One region of the Duganella sp. S19_KUP01_CR8 genome, then DNA from elsewhere that is predicted to be linked to it. Evidence: predicted binding sites of a transcription regulator. Region 1 holds the regulator's gene; each other region holds the start of a gene.
The links. Region 1 encodes FliA, which starts transcription of late flagellar genes. Its sites were predicted from a motif close to CTAAAGTTTNNNNNNNNNNNGCCGNTA; they were not measured.
Positions count from the first base shown of each region.

Region 1 (7,858 bases):
GAGGCCAGCTTTGCGGAGCGCATGTTTGTCTACAATTATCGTGTTTATGACCGCTACCGCCGCCCTGTCGCCAGCCTGGCCTTGCTGACCGATAGCGGCAGGCGTTGGCGGCCGTCGTCTTTTGGTTATCGCCTGCTAGGCTGTGCGATGGGGATAGAATTCCCGGTTGCCAAGCTGCTGGACTTTGTTGATCACATCGATGAGCTGCTGCGGCACGAGAATCCGTTTGCGTTGGTGACCGTGGCGCACTTGCTGGCGCGGCAGACCAAGGGCAATGCGCATCGGCGCCGCATCGCCAAATTGAGGCTTACCAAGCTTCTGTACCAGCGCGATTGGGACAGGCAGCGTATTATTAATTTATATCGGGTGATCGACTGGATCATGCGCTTGCCGCAAGCGTTGGAGGTCCGGTTGACCTATGTGGCTTTGCAATTGGAAAGGAGGCGGGCTATGCCTTACGTATCCTCTATGGAGCGCTTTTGCATGGAGCGCGGACACAAGCTAGGACTGGAAATAGGGCTGCACGAAGGACGGAAAGAAGGGCGACAAGAAGGGCGACAAGAAGGACGACAAGAAGGACGACAAGAAGGACGACAAGAAGGACGACAAGAAGGGCGACAAGAAGGACGACAAGAAGGACAGTGCGCCCTGCTGACCGAAATGCTGCAACAGCGCTTCGGCGAACTTGATGTCATTGTCCGCGCCCGGCTCGCCGCAGCCGATGTGTCCCAGCTGCTGGCCTGGGCTAAAAACTTCGTCAGCGCCGCTACACTGGATGAGGTTTTCCGCGATAACTAAGCCGCCTCGGCCGCAATGGCGAAATGCGGCCCATTTGCCCCCCTGTTCGTCGGATCGTTTCCAGAGTGCATCGTCAATAATGGCACTGTCAGAGTAAAGGCGTCTCATCCGGAAGACGCACTGCTCGACTTAGACTCCTGAGAGCCGGCCATGAACGTCAAAAAATTTACCGCACCGACTTCCCGCGAGGCGCTGCGCAAAGTGCGCGAATCGCTCGGCCCAGACGCCGTGATCCTGTCCAACCGCCAGGCCGATGGCGGTGTTGAAATCCTCGCCCTCGCCAACGACGATGCCGCCTCGCTGGCCATGCCGGCGCCGCACTCGCCGATGGCCGAACCGGCGCCGTCGCTCGACCTGGGCACCGCCGTGTCGCAAGGCGGCGCCGATCAGCGTCATGAGCCGCGCCTGGAACAGCGCATGGAGCCGCGCTTCGGATCGCATACCCCAACGCCAACCCCGGCGCCAGCCGCCCTGCCAGCGCAACCGGTGCGCCGCGTAGTGGCGTCCGCCTCGTCGTTCGCCAGCGTCACCAAGGCCGCAGCCGCCGCGCCGGCGCCGGCCCAGGTTCAGGCCAAGGCCGCGCTGGACGTCGACCAGATCGCCGCCATGGTCAGCGCCGCCGTCGCCAGCGCCAAGCAAAACGCCGCCGCCGAAATGCAGGGCATGATGAGCGAAATCCGCGCCATGCGCGGCATGATGGAAACCCAGCTGGCCGAAATCTCCTGGGGCACCACGCAAGCGCGCGAGCCGCAGAAAGCCGCCGTGCTGCGCGAGATGCTGGCGGCCGGTTTCTCGGCCAGCCTGGCGCGCTACCTGATCGAAAAACTGCCGGCCAACCGCGACGCCGCCGACAGCCTGCGCTGGATCAAGAACGTCCTGACCCGCAACCTGCAAACCATGGCCAACGAAGATGCGCTGATCGAGCAGGGCGGCGTGTTCGCGCTGGTCGGCCCGACCGGCGTCGGCAAGACCACCAGCACCGCCAAGCTGGCCGCGCGCTGCGTGATGCGCCACGGCCCGGACAAGCTGGCCCTGATCACCACCGACGCCTACCGTATCGGCGCCCACGAACAGCTGCGCATCTACGGCAAGATCCTCGGCGTGATGGTGCACTCGGTCAAGGACGAAGCCGACCTGCGCATCGCCCTCAAGGAATTGAAGAACAAGCACACGGTGCTGATCGACACGGTCGGCGTCAGCCAGCGCGACCAGATGGTCACCGAACAGGTGTCGATGCTGCAAGGCGCCGGTTCCGACGTCAAGCGCCTGCTGTGTCTGAACGCCACGGCCACCCAGGAAACCCTGAACGAAGTGGTGCGCGCCTATCAGGGCAGCGGCCTGGCCGGCTGCATCATGACCAAGCTGGACGAAGCGGCCGCCATCGGCAACGTGCTGGACGTGGTGATCCGCCAAAAACTCAATCTGTTCTACGTGTCGAACGGCCAACGCGTGCCGGAAGACCTGCACCTGGCCGATCCGGCCTACCTGATCGACCGCGCTTTCAAATTGAAACGCGATGTCGTCAACACCCAATACCTGGACGCCGAACTGCCTCTGCTGATGAGCAACGGCCAGCACGAGCAAGCAATGCGCGAGGTGCACCTTGGCTAATTTCGATTTCGACCAGGCGGAGGGACTGCGCCGCATGCTGGCGGGGCCCAAGCCCCGCATCGTCACCTTCCTGTCGGCCACGCCGCAGGACGACAAGGGCGCCATGCTGGTCAACCTGGGCGCCTCGCTGGCGCGCGCCGGCAACGACGTGCTGCTGGTGGACGCCTGCGCCAGCGCCCACGGCGTGGCCTCGCGCCTGGGCGTGGACGGCGGCGCCAGCCTGCTGGACGTGGCGCGCCAGGAGTGCGCGCTGAATCAGGTGATCCACCAGGTGCCGCAAGGCTTTGCTGTGGCGTCGATGACACGCGGCGTGGCGCGCAGCGGCCCGGACGAGACGCGCCGCCTGGCCAAGGCCTTCGACGTGCTGGCCAAGCAGACCGGCATCGTCATCGTCGACGGCGAATTCGACGGCGTGGCCTTCCCGGTGCCGGTCATGGCCAGCTCGGAAATCGTGGTGCAGGTATCGAATAGCGCTACCTCGATCAAGGCCGCGTACAGTATGATCAAGCGCCTGAACCAGGAGCTGGGTCGCCGGCCGTTTGGAATTCTGGTCACCGGGGCTTCCGAATCGGAAGCAAAGGTGGTATACGATAATATGGCACAGGCAGCTAGCCGATACCTGGCGGTGAATCTCGTTTCGATGGGGTCGGTGCCGGCGGATGAATACCTGCAACGCGCGGCACGCTTGGGGCGTGCGGTGGTCGATGCGTTTCCGCTGGCCGGGGCTTCGGTCGCGTTTCGTCAACTGGCGGGGCGCTTCGCGCTGGCCGGCTCGCCATCTTTCCGTTAAGGGAGCATCACAATTTTAGCGCTTAACCAATAATAAACGGCTATGTACACGGTCAAAGGGAAAGTGGACAAGGATTCTTTACTGACGGAGCACATGCCGTTGGTGAAGCGCTTGGCCCACCACATGAAGGCGAAACTGCCGCCCAGCGTCGAAGTCGACGATCTGGTGCAAGCCGGAATGATCGGCCTGCTCGACGCCATCAGCCGTTACGAGGACACCCATGGCGCCCAGTTCGAAACCTACGCCGTGCTGCGCATCCGCGGCGCCATGCTGGACGAGCTGCGCAACAGCGACTGGCTGCCGCGCTCGATGCGCCAGAACATGCGCAAGATCGAAACCGCGATGAGCACGCTGCAACAGCGCCTCGGCCATCCGCCGACCGAGTCGGAAGTGGCCAAGATGCTCAAGCTGTCGCTGGCCGACTATCAGGAAATGCTGTCCGACGGCGGCGGCCACCAGCTGGTGTACTACGAAGATTTTCACGACGACGACGGCAACGACAGCTTCCTCGACCGTTACTGCTCGGACGAGGAGAGCGATCCGCTGCGCTCGCTGCTGGACGGCGACTTCCGCCAGGCCGTGATCGACGCCATCGACGCGCTGCCGCCGCGCGAAAAGATCCTGATGGGGCTGTACTACGAAGAGGAGCTCAACTTGAAAGAAATCGGCGCCGTGATGGGCGTATCGGAATCGCGCGTATCGCAGCTGCATACGCAGGCCGTGGCGCGTCTGCGCGCCTCACTTCGGGAGCGGTCTTGGACTGGGCCAGCGTAGCCGGGGTGCTGCTGGCGCTGGCCGGCATCGTCATCGGCCAGACGCTCGAGGGTGGAAAATTATCCTCGCTGCTGCAACCGGCCGCGTTTGCGATCGTCGTGGTCGGCACTTTCGGCGCGGTGCTGTTGCAGACCAAGTTCCAGACCTTCGTGCGCGGCCTGCGCATGCTGCGCCTGGTGTTCGCGCCGCCGGCCGACACCCGCGTGCTGCTGGCGCGCGACATCAACGCCTGGAACCTGGCGGCGCGCCGCGACGGCCTGCTGTCGCTGGAGCGCTACATGCTCGCCTCCAAGGACAAGTTCAACACCAAGGGCCTGCGCCTGATCGTCGACGGCATCAACCCCGACAAGCTGCGCCAGATCCTCGACACCGAAATCACCGCCTACGAAACCGAGGAACGCCAGGCGGTGCGCATCTGGGAATCGGCGGCCGGCTATTCGCCCACCATCGGCATCCTGGGCGCGGTGCTGGGCCTGATCCACGTGATGGAAAACCTCACCGATCCCAGCAAGCTCGGTTCCGGCATCGCCGTGGCCTTCGTGTCGACGATCTACGGCGTCGGCCTGGCCAACCTGTTCTTCTACCCGATCGCCAACAAGCTCAAGGCCATCGTCACGCAGGCGGTGCACCAGCAGGAAATCGCCGCCGCCGTGTTCTACGACATCGCCACCGGCGACCACACGCGCGTCATCGACGAACGCATCGCCACGCTGATGCGGGAACACTGACATGCAGAACCGGCGCGCCCGCAGGAAGTTCGACGACGAACCGGAGAACCACGAGCGTTGGCTGATCTCCTACGCCGACTTCATCACGCTGCTGTTCGCCTTCTTCGTGGTGATGTACGCGATCTCGGTGGTCAATATCGGCCGCTACAAGGTGCTGTCGGTGGCGCTGGGCGACGCCTTCGGCGGCGCCGGCTCGGCCAAGCCGGTCAACACCGAAGTGCCCAACCTGCCGATACCCAATCCCAACCTGCGGCGCCACGCCGAATTGCTGCGCAAGGAAAAAACCCAGATGACCAAGCTGGCGCAGGACTTGTTGTCCACGCTGGCGCCCCTGGTCAAGGAGGGCAAGGTGCGGGTCACGCAAAACAGCCGCGGCGTCAGCGTCGAGATCAATGCCTCGGTGCTGTTCGATCCGGGCGAGGCGCGCCTGACCAACGAATCGACCGAAGCGCTGCGCGCCGTCGCCGGCCTGCTGAAAAACGACGATCACAAGGTGCAGGTCGAAGGCCACACCGACAACCAGCCGATCCGCAACACGCTGTTCCCGTCCAACTGGGAATTGTCGGCGGTGCGCGCCAGCAGCGTGGTGCGGCTATTCATCGACGCCGGCGTGACGCCGGAACGCCTGACGGCGGTCGGCTTCAGCTCGAACGTGCCGGTGGCGCCGAACGACAACCCGATCGGCCGCGCGCGCAATCGCCGCGTGGCGGTCACGATCTTGTCCGGTATTCCGGATGCGGTAACGGAAGTGCCGACGCAGGCGCCGAATAATTAAGCAATATGCTTGCTGCGTCGCTTAGGGGGCAGACCCCGGACGGGGTCTGACCCCGCATGGCCGTGCGGGGTAAAAGAGTCAGCCGGCCAGGAAGCCGCGGCTGCGGGGCAGGGAAGTAGACAGGCCGCCAGGGCCGTAGAAGTTGTTCGCGCCCGCCGTTTGCGGACGCAGCGCTTGCAGCGCGCCTTGCGTGTGGTTCATCTGCTTGTTGATCAGCATGCCGTTGATGCGGTTCAGCTCCTTGGCTTCGCGCGCGTGGTGCTGCAGCGCCTGCCACAGGACGGCAGCTTCGGCGGCGTCGGCGCCGCTGGCGGCAACCCAGGCATCCATGCCGGCTTCCTCGGCCGGGTAGCCGGCCTTGCCCAGGGCGCGGTGGCGCTGGGCCGACAACAGGGTCATCTGCGTGACCAGTGCCGATTTCTTCGTGGTGACCGCCGTCAGGCCGTCGATTTCCGCCGCCACCAGATGTTGCTGCTCCTGCTTCAGGACGTCCAGCAGGGTCGTCATGATGTGTTCTTCTTCGCGCAGGCTGTTCAGCGGGGTAGCGGTTGACATGGTAGACCTATCGTTTGCGAGAGTGCAGCAGATCCTTGACTGTATCCAGCAAGCCATCCGCTACTTTTTCCGAGTTGACCTGGAACTGGCCGTCGGCAATTGCCAGCTTGATGCGCTCGACTTTTTTAGTGTCGAACACCGCGCTGGCGCCGCCGGCCGCACTGGCCGCCAATGCCTGGCCTTGCGGCGACAGGCGCACGTTGTCGGACGTTGCGGGCGTCGCCGGGGCTGCCGCCTTGTCTGCGCCGCGCGCAGTCGAGGTGGAAGCCGGGGTCGACGACGGCAAGCCGGTCGTGCTCTTTAATGTATCATTAATTTTCACAGCTCTATCCTTCTCTGGTTGGAGTACGAAACTCCGGGATCTGAGTATGTAACGGCGGCTGACGCCAAAACTTTAGCGTTGCCGTGCCTCAAGACCCGTGGCGTTCGATCAAAACGCCACCTCCACCAGCCCGCCTGCCTTGGCGATTCCCGTGATTTGTTGCCCACCGGAAGTTTTTACCTGGACTACCTGGCCGTCGCCCGCCGTGCTCATGGCGCGCGCCTCGGCCGACACGCTGAAACCGTTGCCGCTGGAAACCAGCCGCACCAGCTGGCCGGATTGCACCACCGGCTTGCTGCGCAGCGTATCGAGGCGCAGCGGCGTGCCCGGCGGCAGTGAAATATTGGTGCTGCGGCCGATCACCTGGCCCATGTCGGTGGCTATCCCGGCCGGCAATGTTGTCAGATCGCCCTTCAGGGTCACCAGCTGGCCGGCCTCGATGGCCTGGCCCTGGGCCAGCGGCGCGGCGCTGGCGATGTAGTCGCCGACCACGCTGACCGTGGCCTGGATATAGATCGTCCAGGCCGCCGGCGCCACGCAGCGCACGCCGACCGTGGTCTTGCCCCAGGCGCGCGCGCCGGGCATGAAGAAGGCTTGCGGATCCGGGCAGGCGGCCAGGTTCATGCGCGGGTCGATGGCGCCGACGGCGACCGTGACCTGGCCGGGCAGGCCGCCGCTTTGTACCTGCAGGAACTGTTCGACGCTGCGCTTGAGCGCGGCCGCGTCCTGGCGCAATGGCGCGGCTTGCTGAGCCTGAGCCTGGGCCGCCGGCAGCAGGGCCAGCAGGGCGGCGGTGATGAGCAGTCGTTTCATGGTGTGAGAGTCCCCTTCAATATTGCCATCATAGTCTGGCGGCCTGGTCTTGAAGCCTTGAATAGAACGGAAAAGCGCTTGCTTATCGCTCGATGGTTACCGCGAGCAACTCCGTATCATCGATCCTGTCATAACAAGTACGTCCATTGGGAGCTGCCATGGTTGGGAAACTCGACGATTATCTGCGCTTTAACGAAGCCGCGCTGGGGCTGCGCTCCCAGCGGCAGAGCGTGCTCGCCTCGAACATCGCCAACGGCGATACGCCCAACTACAAGGCACGCGACATCGATTTCTCCAGCGCCATGCAGGCCGCGCTGGACAAGGCCAGTCCCACCGCCACGCTGAAGACCACCGCCAGCAAGCATTACCCCAACCCTCCGCAAGACGGCAGCACCATGGTGGACGGTACGCCGCTGCTGTACCGCGGCGTGGTGCAGGGCGCGGTCGACGGCAACACGGTCGACATGGACGTCGAGCGCAACCAGTTCGCCGACAACGCCATCCGCTACGAGGCTGGCATCACCGCAATCAACGCCCAGATCAAGAACATGATGGCGGCGATACAGGGAGGTAACTGATCATGTCGCTGTTTAATATTTTCAATGTTTCAGGTTCGGCCATGAGCGCCCAGGCGCAGCGGCTCAACGTGGTGGCCTCCAACCTGGCCAATGCCGACAGCGCCACCAGCGCCA
Region 1 is NZ_JAQQPR010000008.1:24,308-32,165, reverse strand. It holds gene V6M89_RS10020 (transposase) at 1-798, shown strand, start outside; gene flhF (flagellar biosynthesis protein FlhF) at 949-2,409, shown strand; gene V6M89_RS10010 (MinD/ParA family ATP-binding protein) at 2,402-3,199, shown strand; gene V6M89_RS10005 (RNA polymerase sigma factor FliA) at 3,242-3,973, shown strand; gene V6M89_RS10000 (flagellar motor protein) at 3,955-4,701, shown strand; gene motD (flagellar motor protein MotD) at 4,703-5,476, shown strand; gene V6M89_RS09990 (flagella synthesis protein FlgN) at 5,555-6,031, opposite strand; gene flgM (flagellar biosynthesis anti-sigma factor FlgM) at 6,039-6,353, opposite strand; gene flgA (flagellar basal body P-ring formation chaperone FlgA) at 6,462-7,166, opposite strand; gene flgB (flagellar basal body rod protein FlgB) at 7,325-7,744, shown strand; gene flgC (flagellar basal body rod protein FlgC) at 7,747-7,858, shown strand, end outside.

Region 2 (7,858 bases), on a different contig from region 1:
GTCGCCAGCTGGCTGGGATTGTAGCTACCGGCCGGCAGTGAAATGGTGGCGGTGTTGGCCAGCGTGGCCGGGGTGGTGTCGTTCAGCGTGACGGTCCAGGTGGTATCGGCATCGATCACGGTTTCGGCCGGCAACACGGTGGTGCCTTGCAGCGTACCCTGGGTGGCCAGCTGGGTGATGTTGATCGCATAATCGCCGGCCTTGGTGTTGGTGCCGGAACTGGAAAACTTGACCTCTGGATCGGAGCCGTGGCCCACTGCCGCGAACAGGCCGGCGATGTCGTTGAAGTTGTTGGTGACGGCCTTTTGCAACTTGGCGTTGTCCAAGGTCAGCGAACCGTCTTTCTGGAACGAGATGCCGATCTGCGACAGGTTGGTCAGGCTGGTGCCTTGCAGGCCGGCGATGGAGGTGCCGAGCTGGCGCCGGATCGATGCCTGCAGGTTGCGCAAGGTGGTGTCGCCCAGCAGCGGGCCGCCGGTCTTGGTGTCGGGATCATACGCGCCCAATTGCTTGATCTGGTTGTTCAAGTCGTTGTAGGCCTTGACAAAGCCGCTGACCGAGGTGCTGAGCGAGCCGCTGTCTTTGCTCACCGACAGCGTCGAGCTGCCGACCTTGAGGGCGCTGATGTTCACGCCGGTGACCGCGCCGCTGATGCTGGTGCTGGAGCTGGTGACGGCGATGCCGTTGACGGTGGCCAGCGTGTCGGCCGCCGAGGTCTTCTGGCTCAGGCTCTGCACCCCGCCCGGGTCGTAGCCCAGCAGCGAGACCAGGTCCGGGTCGGGCGGGTTGCCGCCCGATCCGGACAGGGTGATCTTCATGGTCGAGCTGACGCCGGTGGCGGTCGAGGTCAGGATCAGGTGGTTGGGCGTGGCGCTGGCGCCGGTGGCGCCATCCGAAACGATGCTGGCGGTGACGCCGAAGTTGCCCTTGTTGATCGCCGCCATGATGCCCTGCAGCGTGTTGTTGCTGCTGTCGATGACGACGTTGCCGCTGGTGCGGGTCGAGTCGGCGGCGAAGCTGGCGCCCAGGTAGGCGCCGCCGACGCCGGCGGTCAGGCCGGCGCCGGCCGGATTGGTGCCGCCGACGCTGATCGGGCTGCCGTCGGCCGAGATCAGCGAGATCGAGCCGACGGCCGTGGTGCTGGAGCCGATATTGGCGGCGCCGCTGTTGCCGATGCCGCCGGTGACGCTGCCCGTGACCGCTTCGGCGACGGCGATGTTGCTGCCGTCCTGATTGTGAAATTGCAGGTCGCCGCCGACCGCGGTGCCGCTGACGGTGATGTTGGCGTCGGCCAGCGCGCGCCCCACGGCCGAGTTGGGGGCCAGCGCGGCATCGAGCGCGGCGGCGGTGACCCCGCCGCCGCCGGCCGTGCCGGCCGCCTGGGCGGCGATTTCGACGCCGCCGACCTTGAGCGAATAGCTGCCGCCGCCGCTGGTGTCGACATCGCCGAAACTGGAGGCGCCGGCGGCGCCGAACAGCGTGGCGCTGGTGACGGTGGCCGCGGCCTTGGCCGAGACGCCGGTGGTGGTGCTTTTGGCGTTGATGGCGTCGGCCAGCAGGCGCGCGCTGCGGGTGGTGCCGTCGCTGGCGATGACGGTGTTGTTGATGCTCAGCGAGCCCGGCGTCAGGCCGCCGCTCGACAGGCTGGCGCCCAGCTGGGCGCCGGTCAGGCCGAAGCTGCCGCCGCTGACGGTGCCGAGCGAGAAGTTGATGGTGGTCTTGGCGCCCAGGCCGATGGCGGCGGTGGTGGTCTTGTAGCCGCCCGAGGCCAGCGTTTGCGCCTGCGCCAGCTGGTTGATGTTGACCCGATAGGTGCCCGGCTGCGCGGTGCTGCCGGCGGTCGCGGTCATCACGGAGGGGTCGCTGGGCGTGCTCACCAGCGTCTGGAAGCTCGACACCGAGGTCAGTCCGGCCAGCGCTCCGCTGAAGCTGCCCAGCGCGCCGGACAGATTGCCGAACGCCGACACCTGCGCCAGATAGCTGGCCGACTTCTTGTCGAAATCGGCCAGCGGCGCGGATTCGACCGCCATCAGCTTGCTGACGATGGAGTCGACCGGAATGCCAGAGCCGATGCCCGGTGTAGAGATGCCCACGATGTGCTCCTAAGTAAAGCAATAATATAAGACAATATCGGCAGAATCAAACCGGACTTGAGAGGGGAGAATACCTGCCAGTTCAGGCAAAGCTGAAAAAACGGGCAGCGGGGGCGGGGCAGCAGGGCGTAGTGGAGCGGCGATGCGGCTGCGTCACGGGCGCGGCCCGTCAGATCCTGTGCAACACGACAAGCTGGCGTTCCCTGAATCAGGATGCCATGGATGAGGAAAAAGCGGCGCGCGCGAGCGCGGCCGCTTCAGGCGGTTTGCTGGATCAGCAAGCCGGAGGTGCCGGAGTTCGATTCCAGCGATTTGGCGATTTCCAGCGCTTCGGGCGAGGGAATCTGGCGCAACACTTCCTTGGTGGTCTGGTCGACCACCTTGACCACGGTGCGCTTGGTGTCGCTGTCGACCGAGAATTCCAGTCCCTGCGACTTGGCCTGCGCCGACTTGTTCAGCTGCGACACGGCCTGGTGGACCTGATCCAGCGTCGGCACGTTGGCCGGGCCCTTGACGGCGGAGGCGGTCTCGACAGGCGTGGCCGGCGCGCGCGCGGACTGTGCGCTGGCGTCGCCGACGGCGGCGGCCGGACGGTCTACGGGGCGGGCCTGCGAGGCCGAGCCGATGGTATCGATAGTCATGATGCTTCCTTTGTGAAAAATCCCCGGCTGAATAAATCAACCGGGGAACCTAGTCAGAGCGACCTTACCGCGTCAACTCCTACCCGGATTTTAGCCACGCAGCAGGGACAACACGCCGTTCGGCAGCGAGTTAGCCTGGGCCAAGATGGCGGTACCAGCTTGTTGCAGGATCTGGCCGCGAGTCAGGTTGGCCGTTTCCGCCGCGAAGTCGGTATCTTGAATCCGGCTACGCGAAGCGGACAAGTTCTCCGTCGTCGTGTTCAGGTTCGAGATGGTCGAAGCGAAACGGTTCTGGATCGCACCCAGTGCCGCGCGGTTGCTGTTGATCTGGTTCAGCGCCGAGTCGATGGTTTTCAGGGCCTTGTTGGCGCCGTCCACGCTCGACACGTCGACCTTGGCCACCGATTGCAGGTCCGAACCGGTGGAACCGTTGACGATGGTGGTGGTCGGCGCGGCCGAAGCGATCGAGAAACCGCTGTCGGACGAAAAGTTCAGCTTGCCGCCAATGGTGATGGCGCTGTCTTTCGCCGGGCCGGCCTGATCGAAGGCTTTGACGGCGGCGGTGCTGCCCACGGCCGGCTGGTCGGTGCCGCGGACCAGGGTGGTCGCCTTGGCCAACAGATCGTCGCTGGCGGCGTTGGTGTTGTTGATTTCGATGTCGGCGCCGGACGAGCTCGTCAGTTGCAATTCCTTGACACCACTGGTGGTGTTGGTCTTGATGGCGGCCGAGATGCCGGTGGTGCCGCTCTGCGCGTTGATGGCCTGGGCCACTGCCGACAGATCGCCGCCTTTGACCTTGGCCGAAATCGTCACGCCGGTCGAGGTCGAATCCGCCTCCAGCGAGTTGTCGCCGCGCAGGGTGAACTGCACCGAGCCGTCGCCGGCGGTTGGGTCGGCCAAGCCGGAAATGGTGGCGTTGGTGGTCGCGGTTGCGCTCACGCCGCTCTGGCTCGACAGGGCGTTGACACTTGCCGCGATTTTCTTGGCGCTGTCGCCGGCCGCGATGCTGACGTTGGTGGTGGTGCCGCTGCCGGACGTGACGTTCAGGGTGTCCGCAGCCTGGTTGTTGGCCAGGTGGACGTTGGTGGCGGTCGCGGCAGCAGCGGTGGCGTCGGACAGCGTGCCGCCGGTGTTGAGGAAGTAGGACGACAGGCTGTTGTTGCCGATGTCGGTGGCCTTGGCCGACTGCACGCCGACGTTGATGGTCTGGCCCGAATTGGCGCCGACCTGGAACTGGGCCGAGGTCAGCGAACCGTCCAACACGTTCTGGCCGTTGAACTGGGTCGAGGTGGCAACGCGATTCAGCTCGCCCGACAGCGCCGAGACCTCGTTCTGGATCGACTTGCGGTCGGAATCGGAGTTGGTGCCGTTGGCGGACTGGACTGCCAGTTCGCGGATACGTTGCAGCAGATCGCCTGCAGTGCTCAAGCCACCCTCGGCCGTTTGAGCCAGCGAGATACCGTCGTTGGCGTTACGTGCTGCCGTGGTATTGCCGCGAATTTGCGAGGTGAAGCGCTCGGAAATCGCCAGGCCGGCGGCGTCGTCTTTTGCGCTGTTGATGCGCAAACCGGAAGACAGGCGTTGCAGGGAAGTCGACAGCGAGGCTTGCGACGTGGTCAGGTTACGTTGCGAATTCAGCGATGCAATATTTGTATTAATGACTTGTGCCATGATGTTTCTCCAGACTGATACTTCGATTCGGCAATATGCTCAGTTCCCATTGGTCTGTCTCCACGTTCCGAGACATTCAAACCGCTGTTGTTACTGGTAACGGTTGCCCTGTGGGAAAATTAAGGGCTGAAAAGGAGGGAAATTTTCTCTGGCAGGCCTAAAGTTCAATACCTATGCCCGTTTAAACGACAGCAATCACGGAATCTTTAGGGTAAAAATAATTATTTTTCACCCTTGTTTTTGGGCAAAAAAAAGCCCGGCAAGGGCCGGGCGGGGAGCAAACGGAGCAAACAGCGGCTTATTCGGCCACCACCACCCGGTTCTTGCCGGTCTGCTTGGCGGTGTACATGGCCTTGTCGGCGCGCTTGACCAGTTCGGTCTGCTCCTCGTTGGGACGGCGCAGCGCCACCCCGGCCGAGAAGGTGATCAGCACTTTCTCGTTATCGTGCAGGAAGAAGTGCTTGGTCAGCTCGCGCTGCAGCCGGGTCATGGTGCTGGCGGCCGCCTCGACCGAGGTTTCCGGCATCAGGATCAGGAATTCCTCGCCGCCGAAGCGGGCGATCACGTCCATCGAGCGCAGCGTGTCCTTGACGATCTTGACCAGGTGCTTCAGCGCGGCGTCGCCGGCGATGTGGCCGTAGGTGTCGTTGAGTTTCTTGAAGTCGTCGAGGTCGAGGATGGCGATGCACAGCGGCGTGCCGCGGCGGTCGGCGCGCGCGGTCTCGCGCTCGAACACGTCGTCCAGGCCGCGGCGGTTGAGGCTGCCGGTCAGCTGGTCTTCGCGCACCAGTTCGCTCAAATGCTGCAGCTTGGCTTCCAGCGCGTGGATGCGGTTCTCGGCGTCCTGCACTTCCTGGCGCGCCAGCACCATCTTGTCGCGCGCCTTGAGCGCCTCGCTCTGCACCAGCCGGGTTTCCTTGAGCACCTCGTCGAGGATGTTGTTGAGCTCGGAGATATTGTCGGCCTTGCTGATCTTTTCCGAATAGCCGCCGATCTTCTCGTGGAAGTCGCCGGTCGAGGCCGCCACTTGGCCGAGGCGGTCGATAAAGGTCATCATCATGTTCTTGACGGTGAGCTTGACGTCCGACAGGCTGTGCTTGAGCTGGCCCTGCTTGTAGATCACTTCCTTCAGGCTGCGGGTGGCTTCCTCCAGCGCGCGCACGTCGATCGGCCCGGTGATCAGGTTTTGCACCGATTCGATCTGGCCGCGCAGCCAGCTGTCGTCGTCGAGCAGCTCGCTGACGTTTTCCAGCAGCAGCTTGAACAGGCGCAGCAGCAGTTCCTGCTGCTCGCCGCTGTCGCCGCCGCGCAGTTCGATCTGGTAGCACAGCTGCTTCAGGCGCACGGCGATCTCGGCCAGCGCTTCCTCGCTGTGGGCCAGCTTGGTGGCCGCGCCCAGCGATTCGGCCTCGGCCACCAGCACCGGCGCGCCCGACAGCAAGGACGCCACGGCGAAGGTCAGGGTGCGGCTCAGCAGGTCGCGCAGGGTGCGGCTTTGCTCGTCCTCGGGCGCCATGCCGGCCACTTCGATGCCGCCCCTCTTGCCGACGAAGTGTTTTTCCACCAGTTGCGACAGCGCCTTGGCATAGCCTTCCCAGTCGCGCGACTTGACGGCGCGGTTGAAGCGGCGGCCGAAGTCGGCCAGGTCGCCGGTGTTTTCGGTCAGGCGGGTGGCGAACTGGCTCAGCACCGATTCCGGGCCGGGATCGACCGCGCCGATCGGGGCGGCCGGCGCGGCGGCGATGCCGGCGATTTCGTTGTAGATGTCGCGGTAAGCTTCCGGCGTCGGCGCGATGCGGCGCACGGCCAGGCGCTTGAACGCCTCGCGCGCGATCTCGGCCGGATTCTGCTCGGGAGTGGATGGTTTGCTGGACATCAGATGCTGCCTCTTAAAGGTTTGTTCATTAAACCATAATAAGTCCGCGCGCCGATTGGCATAGCTTGAATAAAAGGCCGGAAGGCATCTTTCATTAGAGTATCAAGCGTAGGCAAAGCGGCAAGCGTGTGGCGGGCGCTTATTCATAGCCTACCCATTATCTACTCTATCAGCTGGTTTTTGATGGCGTAATGGGTCAGTTCCGCGCTGTTTTTCAGCTTCATCTTGACCAGCAGGCGGGCCCGGTACTCGCTGACCGTCTTCACCGACAGCGACAGTTCCTTGGCGATCATGCCCACCGTCTTGCCGGAGGCGATCATGGTCAGGGTCTGGTATTCGCGGTCGGACAGGGTGTCGTGCGGCGGCGCCTCGTGGTCCTCGCCGACGTGGTTGGCCAGTTCCTGCGCCAGCGCCGGGCTGATGTACTTGAGGCCGCCGGCCACCTGGCGGATCGCCGTGACCAGCTCGCGCGGCGCGCTCTGCTTGGTCAGGTAGCCGGCCGCGCCGGCCTTGAGCGAGCGGATCGCGTACTGGTCCTCGCGGTGCATGGACAGCATCAGCACCGCCAGCTCCGGCTTTTCCTTCTTGATCTGCTTGAGCACCTCGATGCCGCTGCGGTCGGGCATCGAAATGTCGAGCAGCATCACCTGGCAGTCCGACTTGCGGAACAGCTTGATGGCGTCCAGGCCGTTTTCGGCCTCGCCGGCCACGACGATGTCGCGCGTCTCGGCCAGGATTTGTTTCAAGCCTTCCCGCACGATGGCGTGGTCGTCGGCGATGAAGACCTTGATGATGGCTTTTTCTGACATGCGGGTCTCTGCTTCCTCTTTTTACTTTATTTGCTATTTCACGGCAGAAATGTTTTCACCCGCTATTGTAGCGCCGGCGGCCGCCGCGATGAGGGCCGCGCGTTCGGTTTCGTGCTTAATTTTGATCGCCACCAGCGTGCCGCCGCCGGCCGCGTGGCTCAGCGCCAACGTGCCGCCCAGCGCGCGCGCGCGTTCGGCCATGCCGCGCAGGCCGAACGAGGCCGGCTTGGCGCGGTCGGATTGGCGGATGCCGCTGCCGTTGTCGCCGATTTTCAGGCTGATGTGGTGCCGCAGCCGCGCCAGCTTGACGCTGACGCGGGTGGCGCCGGCGTGCTTGGCGATATTGGTCAGCGCCTCCTGGGCGATGCGGAACAGGGCGGTGGTCTGGTCGTTGTCGAGCGCGATCTCGCGCTGGTTGGCGTTGAAGCTGCAGGCGATGCCGGTCTGCTTTTCGAACTCCTTGACCTGCCATTCCAGCGCCGCCACCAGGCCCAGGTCCAGCAGCGCCGGGCGCAGGTCGAGCGAAATGCGGTGCACGGCGTCGATGGTGCGGTCGACCAGGGCGTCGACGTAGTCGGTCCGTTCGCGCAGCGCGGGGAAGTCGCCGACCTCGTCCAGGCGGGCGGCCAGCATGGCGACGGCCATCTTGATCGCCGTCAGGTTGCCGCCCAGCTCGTCGTGGATCTCGCGCGCGATGCGGGTGCGCTCCTGTTCCTTGACCCGTTCGGCATGCGCGCTGAGCTCGGCCAGGCGGGCGCGCGAGTGGCG
Region 2 is NZ_JAQQPR010000050.1:15,182-23,039, reverse strand. It holds gene fliD (flagellar filament capping protein FliD) at 1-2,093, opposite strand, end outside; gene V6M89_RS29310 (flagellar protein FlaG) at 2,351-2,734, opposite strand; gene V6M89_RS29305 (flagellin N-terminal helical domain-containing protein) at 2,825-4,405, opposite strand; gene V6M89_RS29300 (GGDEF domain-containing protein) at 4,704-6,281, opposite strand; gene V6M89_RS29295 (response regulator) at 6,443-7,090, opposite strand; gene V6M89_RS29290 (sensor histidine kinase) at 7,124-7,858, opposite strand, start outside.
Region 2: V6M89_RS29305 (flagellin N-terminal helical domain-containing protein) is a predicted target of FliA. The motif match lies at 4,503-4,529, and genes of this name have one in related genera.

Region 3 (7,858 bases), on a different contig from region 1:
GCTCAGGGTGCCGATCTGGAGCGAGCTCAACGCGACGACCTGGTCGGTGGTCAGGGCCTGGATGTTGGCGGTGGTGATCGCCGCGATCTGGCCGGTGGTCAGGTTGGACAGCTGGTCGGTGGTCAAGGCCGCCAGTTGCGCGGTCTTCAGCGAGGCGATGATCGCGGTCTTCAGTCCGACGATGTCGGCCGTTTCGATGGCGGCGATATCGTTGGTCGACAGCGCACCGAACTGGTTCGAGCTGAGCGCGCCGAACTGGGCCGAGCTCATCGCGACGATCTGGTCGGTGGTCAGGCCGGACGCCAGGTTGGCGGTGGTCATCGCGCCGATCTGCGCGGTGCTCAGCGCAACGATCTGGTCGGTGCTCAACGCGTTGACCTGGTTGGTGGTCATGGCGGTGACGGCGGCGGTTTTCAACGCGCCGATGTCAGCCGTCTCGATGGCGGCGATCTGGCCGCTGCCCATGCCGGCGACCTGGGCGCTGGTCAGCGCGCCGATCTGCGCCGAACCCATGGCGACGATCTGGTCGGTGGTCAGGGCCTTGGCCTGGTTGGTCGACAGCGCGGCCACGGCGGCGGTTTTCAGCGCGCCGATGTCACCGGTTTCGATGGTGGCGATGTCCAGCGTGCTCAGCGCGGCTACCTGGGCCGAGCTCAGGGCGCCGATCTGCTGCGACGACAGGGCCACTACTTGATCCGTGGTCAGGGCCTGGATGTTGGCGGTGGTGATCGCGGCGATCTGGTTGGTGGTCAGGTTCGACAGCTGGTCGGTGGTCAAGGCCGCCAGTTGCGCGGTCTTCAGCGAGGCGATGATCGAAGTCTTCAGGCCGACGATGTCGGCCGTTTCGATGGCGGCGATATCGTTGGTCGACAGCGCACCGAACTGGTTCGAGCTGAGCGCGCCGAACTGGGCCGAGCTCATCGCGACGATCTGGTCGGTGGTCAGGCCGGACGCCAGGTTGGCGGTGGTCATCGCGCCGATCTGGGCGGTGCTCAGCGCAACGATCTGGTCGGTGCTCAGCGCATTGACCTGGTTGGTGGTCATGGCGCCGATGGCGGCGGTTTTCAGCGCGCCGATGTCGGCCGTTTCGATGGCGGCGATCTGGGCGCTGCCCATGCCGGCGACCTGGGCGCTGGTCAGCGCGCCGATCTGCGCCGAACCCATGGCGACGATCTGGTCGGTGGTCAGGGCCTTGGCCTGGTTGGTCGACAGGGCGCCGATGGCGGCGGTTTTCAGCGCGCCGATGTCGGCGGTTTCGATGGTGGCGATGTCGAGCGTGCTCATCGCGGCGACCTGGGCCGAGCTCAGGGTGCCGATCTGTTGCGACGACAGGGCCACCACTTGATCCGTGGTCAGGGCCTGGATGTTGGCGGTGGTGATCGCCGCGATCTGGTTGGTGGTCAGGTTCGACAGCTGGTCGGTGGTCAAGGCCGCCAGTTGCGCGGTCTTCAAGGTGGCGATGATCGAGGTCTTCAGGCCGATGATGTCGGCCGTTTCGATGGCGGCGATATCGTTGGTCGACAGCGCGCCGAACTGGTTCGAGCTGAGGGCGCCGAACTGGTTCGAGCTCATCGCGACGATCTGGTCGGTGGTCAGGCCGGACGCCAGGTTGGCGGTGGTCATCGCGCCGATCTGCGCGGTGTTCAGCTGCTGGATCTGATCGGTGCTCAGCGCATTGACCTGGTTGGTGGTCAGGGCGGCGATGGCGGCGGTTTTCAGCGCGCCGATGTCAGCCGTTTCGATGGCGGCGATCTGGCCGCTGCTCATGCCGGCGACCTGGGTGGCGGTCAGCGCGCCGATCTGCGCCGAACCCATGGCGACGATCTGGTCGGTGGTCAAGGCCTTGGCCTGGTTGGTCGACAGGGCGGCGACGGCGGCGGTTTTCAGCGCGCCGATGTCGGCGGTCTCGATCGAGGCGATGTCGAGCGTGCTCATCGCGGCGACCTGGGCCGAGCTCAAGGTGCCGATCTGTTGCGACGACAGGGCCACTACCTGATCCGTGGTCAGGGCCTGGATGTTGGCGGTGGTGATCGCGGCGATCTGGTTGGTGGTCAGGTTCGACAGCTGGTCGGTGGTCAGGGCCGCCAGTTGCGCGGTCTTCAACGAGGCGATGATCGAGGTCTTCAGGCCGATGATGTCGGCCGTCTCGATGGCGGCGATATCGTTGGTCGACAGCGCGCCGAACTGGTTCGAGCTGAGCGCGCCGAACTGGTTCGAGCTCATCGCGACGATCTGGTCGGTGGTCAGGCCGGACGCCAGGTTGGCGGTGGTCATCGCGCTGAATTGCGCGGTGTTCAGCTGCTGGATCTGGTCGGTGCTCAGCGCGTTGACCTGGTTGGTGGTCATGGCGGCGATGGCGGCGGTTTTCAGCGCGCCGATGTCAGCCGTTTCAATGGCCGCGATCTGGCCGCTGCTCATGCCGGCGACCTGGTTGGCGGTCAGCGCGCCGATCTGCGCCGAACCCATGGCGACGATCTGGTCGGTGGTCAGGGCCTTGGCCTGGTTGGTCGTCAGCGCGGCGACGGCGGCGGTTTTCAGCGCGCCGATGTCACCGGTTTCGATCGAGGCGATGTCCAGCGTGCTCAGCGCGGCGACCTGGGCCGAGCTCAGGGTGCCGATCTGCTGCGACGACAGGGCCACTACCTGATCCGTGGTCAGGGCCTGGATGTTGGCGGTGGTGATCGCGGCGATCTGGTTGGTGGTCAGGTTCGACAGCTGGTCGGTGGTCAAGGCCGCCAGTTGCGAGGTTTTCAGCGTGGCGATGATCGAAGTCTTCAGGCCGATGATGTCGGCCGTTTCGATGGCGGCGATATCGTTGGTCGACAGCGCGTTGAACTGGTTCGAGCTGAGGGCGCCGAACTGGTTCGAGCTCATCGCGACGATCTGGTCGGTGGTCAGGCCGGACGCCAGGTTGGCGGTGGTCATCGCGCCGATCTGCGCGGTGTTCAGCTGCTGGATCTGGTCGGTGCTCAGCGCATTGACCTGGTTGGTGGTCATGGCGCCGATGGCGGCGGTTTTCAGCGCGCCGATGTCAGCCGTTTCGATGGCGGCGATCTGGCCGCTGCCCATGCCGGCGACCTGGGCGCTGGTCAGCGCGCCGATCTGCGCCGAACCCATGGCGACGATCTGGTCGGTGGTCAGGGCCTTGGCCTGGTTGGTGGTCAATGCGGCAATCGCGGAGGTTTTCAGCGCGCCGATGTCAGCGGTTTCGATGGTGGCGATGTCGAGCGTGCTCATCGCGGCGACCTGGGCCGAGCTCAGGGTGCCGATCTGCTGCGACGACAGGGCCACTACTTGGTCGGTGGTCAGGGCCTGGATGTTGGCGGTGGTGATCGCGGCGATCTGGTTGGTGGTCAGGCTGGACAGCTGGTCGGTGGTCAGGGCCGCCAGTTGCGCGGTCTTCAACGAGGCGATGATCGAGGTCTTCAGGCCGACGATGTCGGCCGTTTCGATGGCGGCGATATCGTTGGTCGACAGCGCGCCGAACTGGTTCGAGCTGAGCGCGCCGAACTGGTTCGAGCTCATCGCGACGATCTGGTCGGTGGTCAGGCCGGAGGCCAGGTTGGCGGTGGTCATCGCGCTGAATTGCGCGGTGTTCAGCTGCTGGATCTGGTCGGTGCTCAGCGCATTGACCTGGTTGGTGGTCATGGCGGCGATGGCGGCGGTTTTCAGCGCGCCGATGTCACCGGTTTCGATGGCGGCGATCTGGGCGCTGCCCATGCCGGCGACCTGGGCGCTGGTCAGCGCGCCGATCTGCGCCGAACCCATGGCGACGATCTGGTCGGTGGTCAGGGCCTTGGCCTGGTTGGTGCTCAGTGCGGCGACGGCGGAGGTCTTCAGCGCGCCGATGTCGGCGGTTTCGATCGAGGCGATGTCCAGCGTGCTCAGCGCGGCGACCTGGGCCGAGCTCAGGGTGCCGACCTGCTGCGACGACAGGGCCACCACTTGATCGGTGGTCAGGGCCTGGATGTTGGCGGTGGTGATCGCGGCGATCTGGTTGGTGGTCAGGTTCGACAGCTGGTCGGTGGTCAAGGCCGCCAGTTGCGCGGTTTTCAGCGCGGCGATGATCGCGGTCTTCAGGCTGATGATGTCGGCCGTTTCAATGGCGGCGACATCGTTGGTCGACAGTGCGCCGAACTGGGCGGTGTTGAGCGCGCCGAACTGGCTCGAGCTCATCGCGACGATCTGGTCGGTGGTCAGGCCGGACGCCAGGTTGGCGGTGGTCATCGCGGCGAACTGCGCGGTGTTCAGCGCCTGGATCTGGTCGGTGCTCAGGGCGTTGACCTGGTTGGTGGTCATGGCGGCGACGGCGGCGGTTTTCAGCGCGCCGATGTCGTTGGTCTCGATGGCGGCGATCTGGCCGCTGCTCATGCCGGCGACCTGGTTGGCGGTCAGCGCGCCGATCTGGCCCGAGCTCAGCGCGACCACCTGGTCGGTGGTCAGGGCCTTGGCCTGGTTGGTGGTCAATGCGGCAATCGCCGAGGTTTTCAGCGCGCCGATGTCGGCGGTTTCAATCGCGGCCAGGTTCAGCGTGCTCAGCGCGGCGACCTGGGCCGAGCTCAGGGTGCCGATCTGCTGCGACGACAGGCCGACCACCTGGTCGGACGTCAGCGCCACGATGCTGGCGGTGGTCAGCGCGGCGATCTGGCTGGTGGTCAGGCTGGACAGTTGGTCGGTGGTCAGGGCCACCAGTTGCGCGGTCTTCAGCGCGGCGATGACGTTGGTCTTGATCGCGATCAGGTCGCCGGTTTCAATCGCGGCGATGGCGCTGGTGCCCAGCGCGCTGAACTGGCTGGTGCTCAGCAGCGACAGCTGGGTCGAGCTCATGGCGACGACCTGGTTGGTGGTCAGGCCGGACGCCAGGTCGACGGTGCTCAGCGCGGCTACTTGCGCGGTGGTCAGGTTGGTGATCTGGTCGGTGGTCAGCGAGGTGAACTGGGCGGTGCTCAGTGCGGCGATGGCGGCCGTTTTCAGGGCCATCAGGTCGGCCGATTCCAGCGCGACGATGGCGCCGGTGCTCAGGCTGGCCACCTGGGCGCTGCCCAGCGCGCCCGCCTGGGCGGCGGTCAGCGCGACGATCTGGTCGGTCGTCACGACCGCCAGCTGGGCGGTGCTCATGCCGGCGATGGTGGCGGTGCGCAGGGCGGCGAAGTCGCCGGTCTCCAGCGCGACGATCGATTCCGTCGCCAGCGCATTGAACTGCGCCGAGTTGAGCACGCCGACCTGGGTCGAACTCAGGGCGACGATCTGGTCGGTCGTCAGGCCGACCGTCAGTTGTTTGGTGGTGAGCGCGGAGATCTGGGTGGTGGTCAACGCCACCGTCTGGTCCGTGGTCAGGGCCCGGGTCTGAGCTGAATTGAGCGCAACAATATCGGAAGTCGCGAGAGCAGCAATTGTTTGGGTCGACAGAGCTGCAATCTGGTCGGTACTCATGCTTGTTACGAGGCTCATTTCCATTCTCCTTGGGGCACTGCACAGTTCTATACAGACGAATATCGGAGCCAGCAGGGACTTTCCCCCCAGGCTCCAACGTTAAATTGGGTAAGACTTACGAATTTATTACCGAATTGCTTGAGCTAAACGCCAGAAGAGCGCCGCACTTTAGTTCTTAACGTCAATATCCAGGCCAACTTTAGGATACCAGCACTAGGAATTTTCCTAGCGTTAACAATTTTATGGCAAGAGTACTGCACATAGTTTCAATTAATCAGGCCGTCAAACCGGGCGTCGGCAACCGCCCTGACCGTATAAAGCGACAAATTTACTGACTGCATTAAGCTTTTTTGTTTACTAGATGCAACGCAAAAATCGCGCCAACACTTGCATCCTGCTACGAAAACCGGGTCGTGGAGGGCAAAACGGCAGGGCCTGAGCCCTGCCGTTCATGACTGCCGGTCCGTGTTACTTGGACGGCGCGGCCAGCAAGCCATGGCCGCCTTGCGATTGCAGCGCTTTGAGGCGCAGCTCGCTGTCGGTGGCCGCCTGGCTCGGCGCGCCCAGCGATTTCTCGCTGTACTGCTGGATGGCGCCGGCCAGCTGCGCCACGTTGCCGTTGACACTGCCGCCCGGGACTTCCAGCTTGGCCGCCGCCGGCGCTGCCGCGTTGCTGCCGGCAAAGCTGGACAGCGCTTGCGCCAGGCCGCTGACGTTACCGCTCAGGTTGCTGGTCGGCGTGGTGGCGAACCACACGTCGGCCGCCGCGTGGGTGGCGCCGTCGGCCGTCTCGAAGGTCGACGTCAGACCCAGGATGTTGCCGTTGTTGAGCGTGCCGTCCTGCTTGACGTCCAGGTTCAGCTTGGTGATGCCCAGCGCTTGCAGCGATTTCAGCTCGTCGGCCTGGCTGACGCCGTCCGCGTTGCCGTCCACCCAGACCCGCAGGTCGGCGTAGGCGCTGTCCTTGGCGTCGATGGTGCCGTCGCCGTTGCTGTCCAGTTCCGCCATCGCCTGGTAGCCGGTGCTCGCTTTCTGGCCGTTGGCCAGCGTGGTGCCCGAACCGAACAACTCGCCGCCGTCGTTGATGACGCCGTCGTGGTTGCGGTCCAGGGCCAGCAGGCCGTCGCCGCCGGCGGTCCAGCCGGTGTTGACTTTATTGCCGTTGGCCAGCAGGTCGAACTGCACGCCCTGGCCCAGTGCGGTGGTCTGCACGCCGTTGCCGTTCAGGTCCAGCACGATCGGGGTGAGGTACGACAGTGCGTGGGTCTGGTCGGTGCTCATGGCGTGCACCTGGTCGCTGGTCAAGGCGTGCAACTGGGTCGAGGTCATCGCATGCACCTGGTTGGTGGTCAACGCGGCCACTTCCGCAGTGCGCAGGCTGACGATCTGGCGGGTGCTCAGCGCGGCGAAGGCGGCGGTGCTCAGTGCGGCGATGTCGGCGGTGTCGAGAGCCGACAGCGCGCTGGTCGACAGGCCGACCGCTTGCGCGGTGGTCAGCGCCGCGACCTGGGTCGAGGTCAGCGCCACGCCCTGGTCGGAGCTCAGCACGCCCAGCTGGACCGCGCTCAGCGCACCGATTTCCGCGGTGGTGAAGACGTTCAGGCTGCCCGTGGCCAGCGCGGCGACGTTCTTGGTCGACAGCGCGGCCACCTGCGTCACGCTCAGCGATACCGCCTGGCCGGTGGTCAGCGCGGCGATCTGCGTGGTGCTCAGGCCCACCGAGAAGGCCGAGGTGGCCAGCGCGGCGATCTGTCCGGTCGACAACACGCTGATCTGCGTGGTGCTCAGGCCGGCCAGCTGCGCGGTGCGCAGGGCGGCGACGTCGTTGGTCGACAGGCCGGCCAGGTCGGCGGTTTCAATCGCGCCGATGCTGGCGGTGGACAGTGCCGCCACTTGCGCGGTGCCCAGCGCGGCCACTTGGGCCGAGGTCAGCGCGACAACCTGGTTGGTGCTCAGGGCGGCGATGCCGGCGGTGTTCAGCGCGGCGATCGAGGCCGTGGCCAGCGAGTTGATCTGACCGGTGGTCAGCGCCGTCACCTGGGCGGTGCCCAGCACGGCGATGGCCGCCACCTTGATCGCCGACAGGTCGGCCGTTTCCAGCGCCGCGATGGCGTTGGTGGTCAGGGCCGCCACTTGCGCGGTGGTCAGCGCCGCCGCTTCATTGGTGGTCAGGGCGACGACCTGGTTGGTGGTCAGGGCCTTGACCTGGTTGGCGCTCAGCGCGGCGATGGCGTTGGTCGACAGTGCGGCGAAGTCGGCCGTTTCCAGCGCGGCGACACCGTTGGTGGTCAGGCCACCCACCTGGGCGACGCTCAGCACACTCGCTTGCGCGGTGGTCAGGGCGGCGATCTGGCCGGTGCTCAAGGCGGCCAGCGCGGCCGACGACAGCGCCGTGATCTGGCCGGTCGACAGCGCGGCCACCTGG
Region 3 is NZ_JAQQPR010000040.1:32,616-40,473, forward strand. It holds gene V6M89_RS27930 (heme utilization protein) at 1-5,451, opposite strand, end outside; partial or broken gene V6M89_RS27935 (beta strand repeat-containing protein) at 5,902-7,858, opposite strand, start outside.
Region 3: V6M89_RS27930 (heme utilization protein) is a predicted target of FliA. The motif match lies at 5,610-5,636, and genes of this name have one in related genera.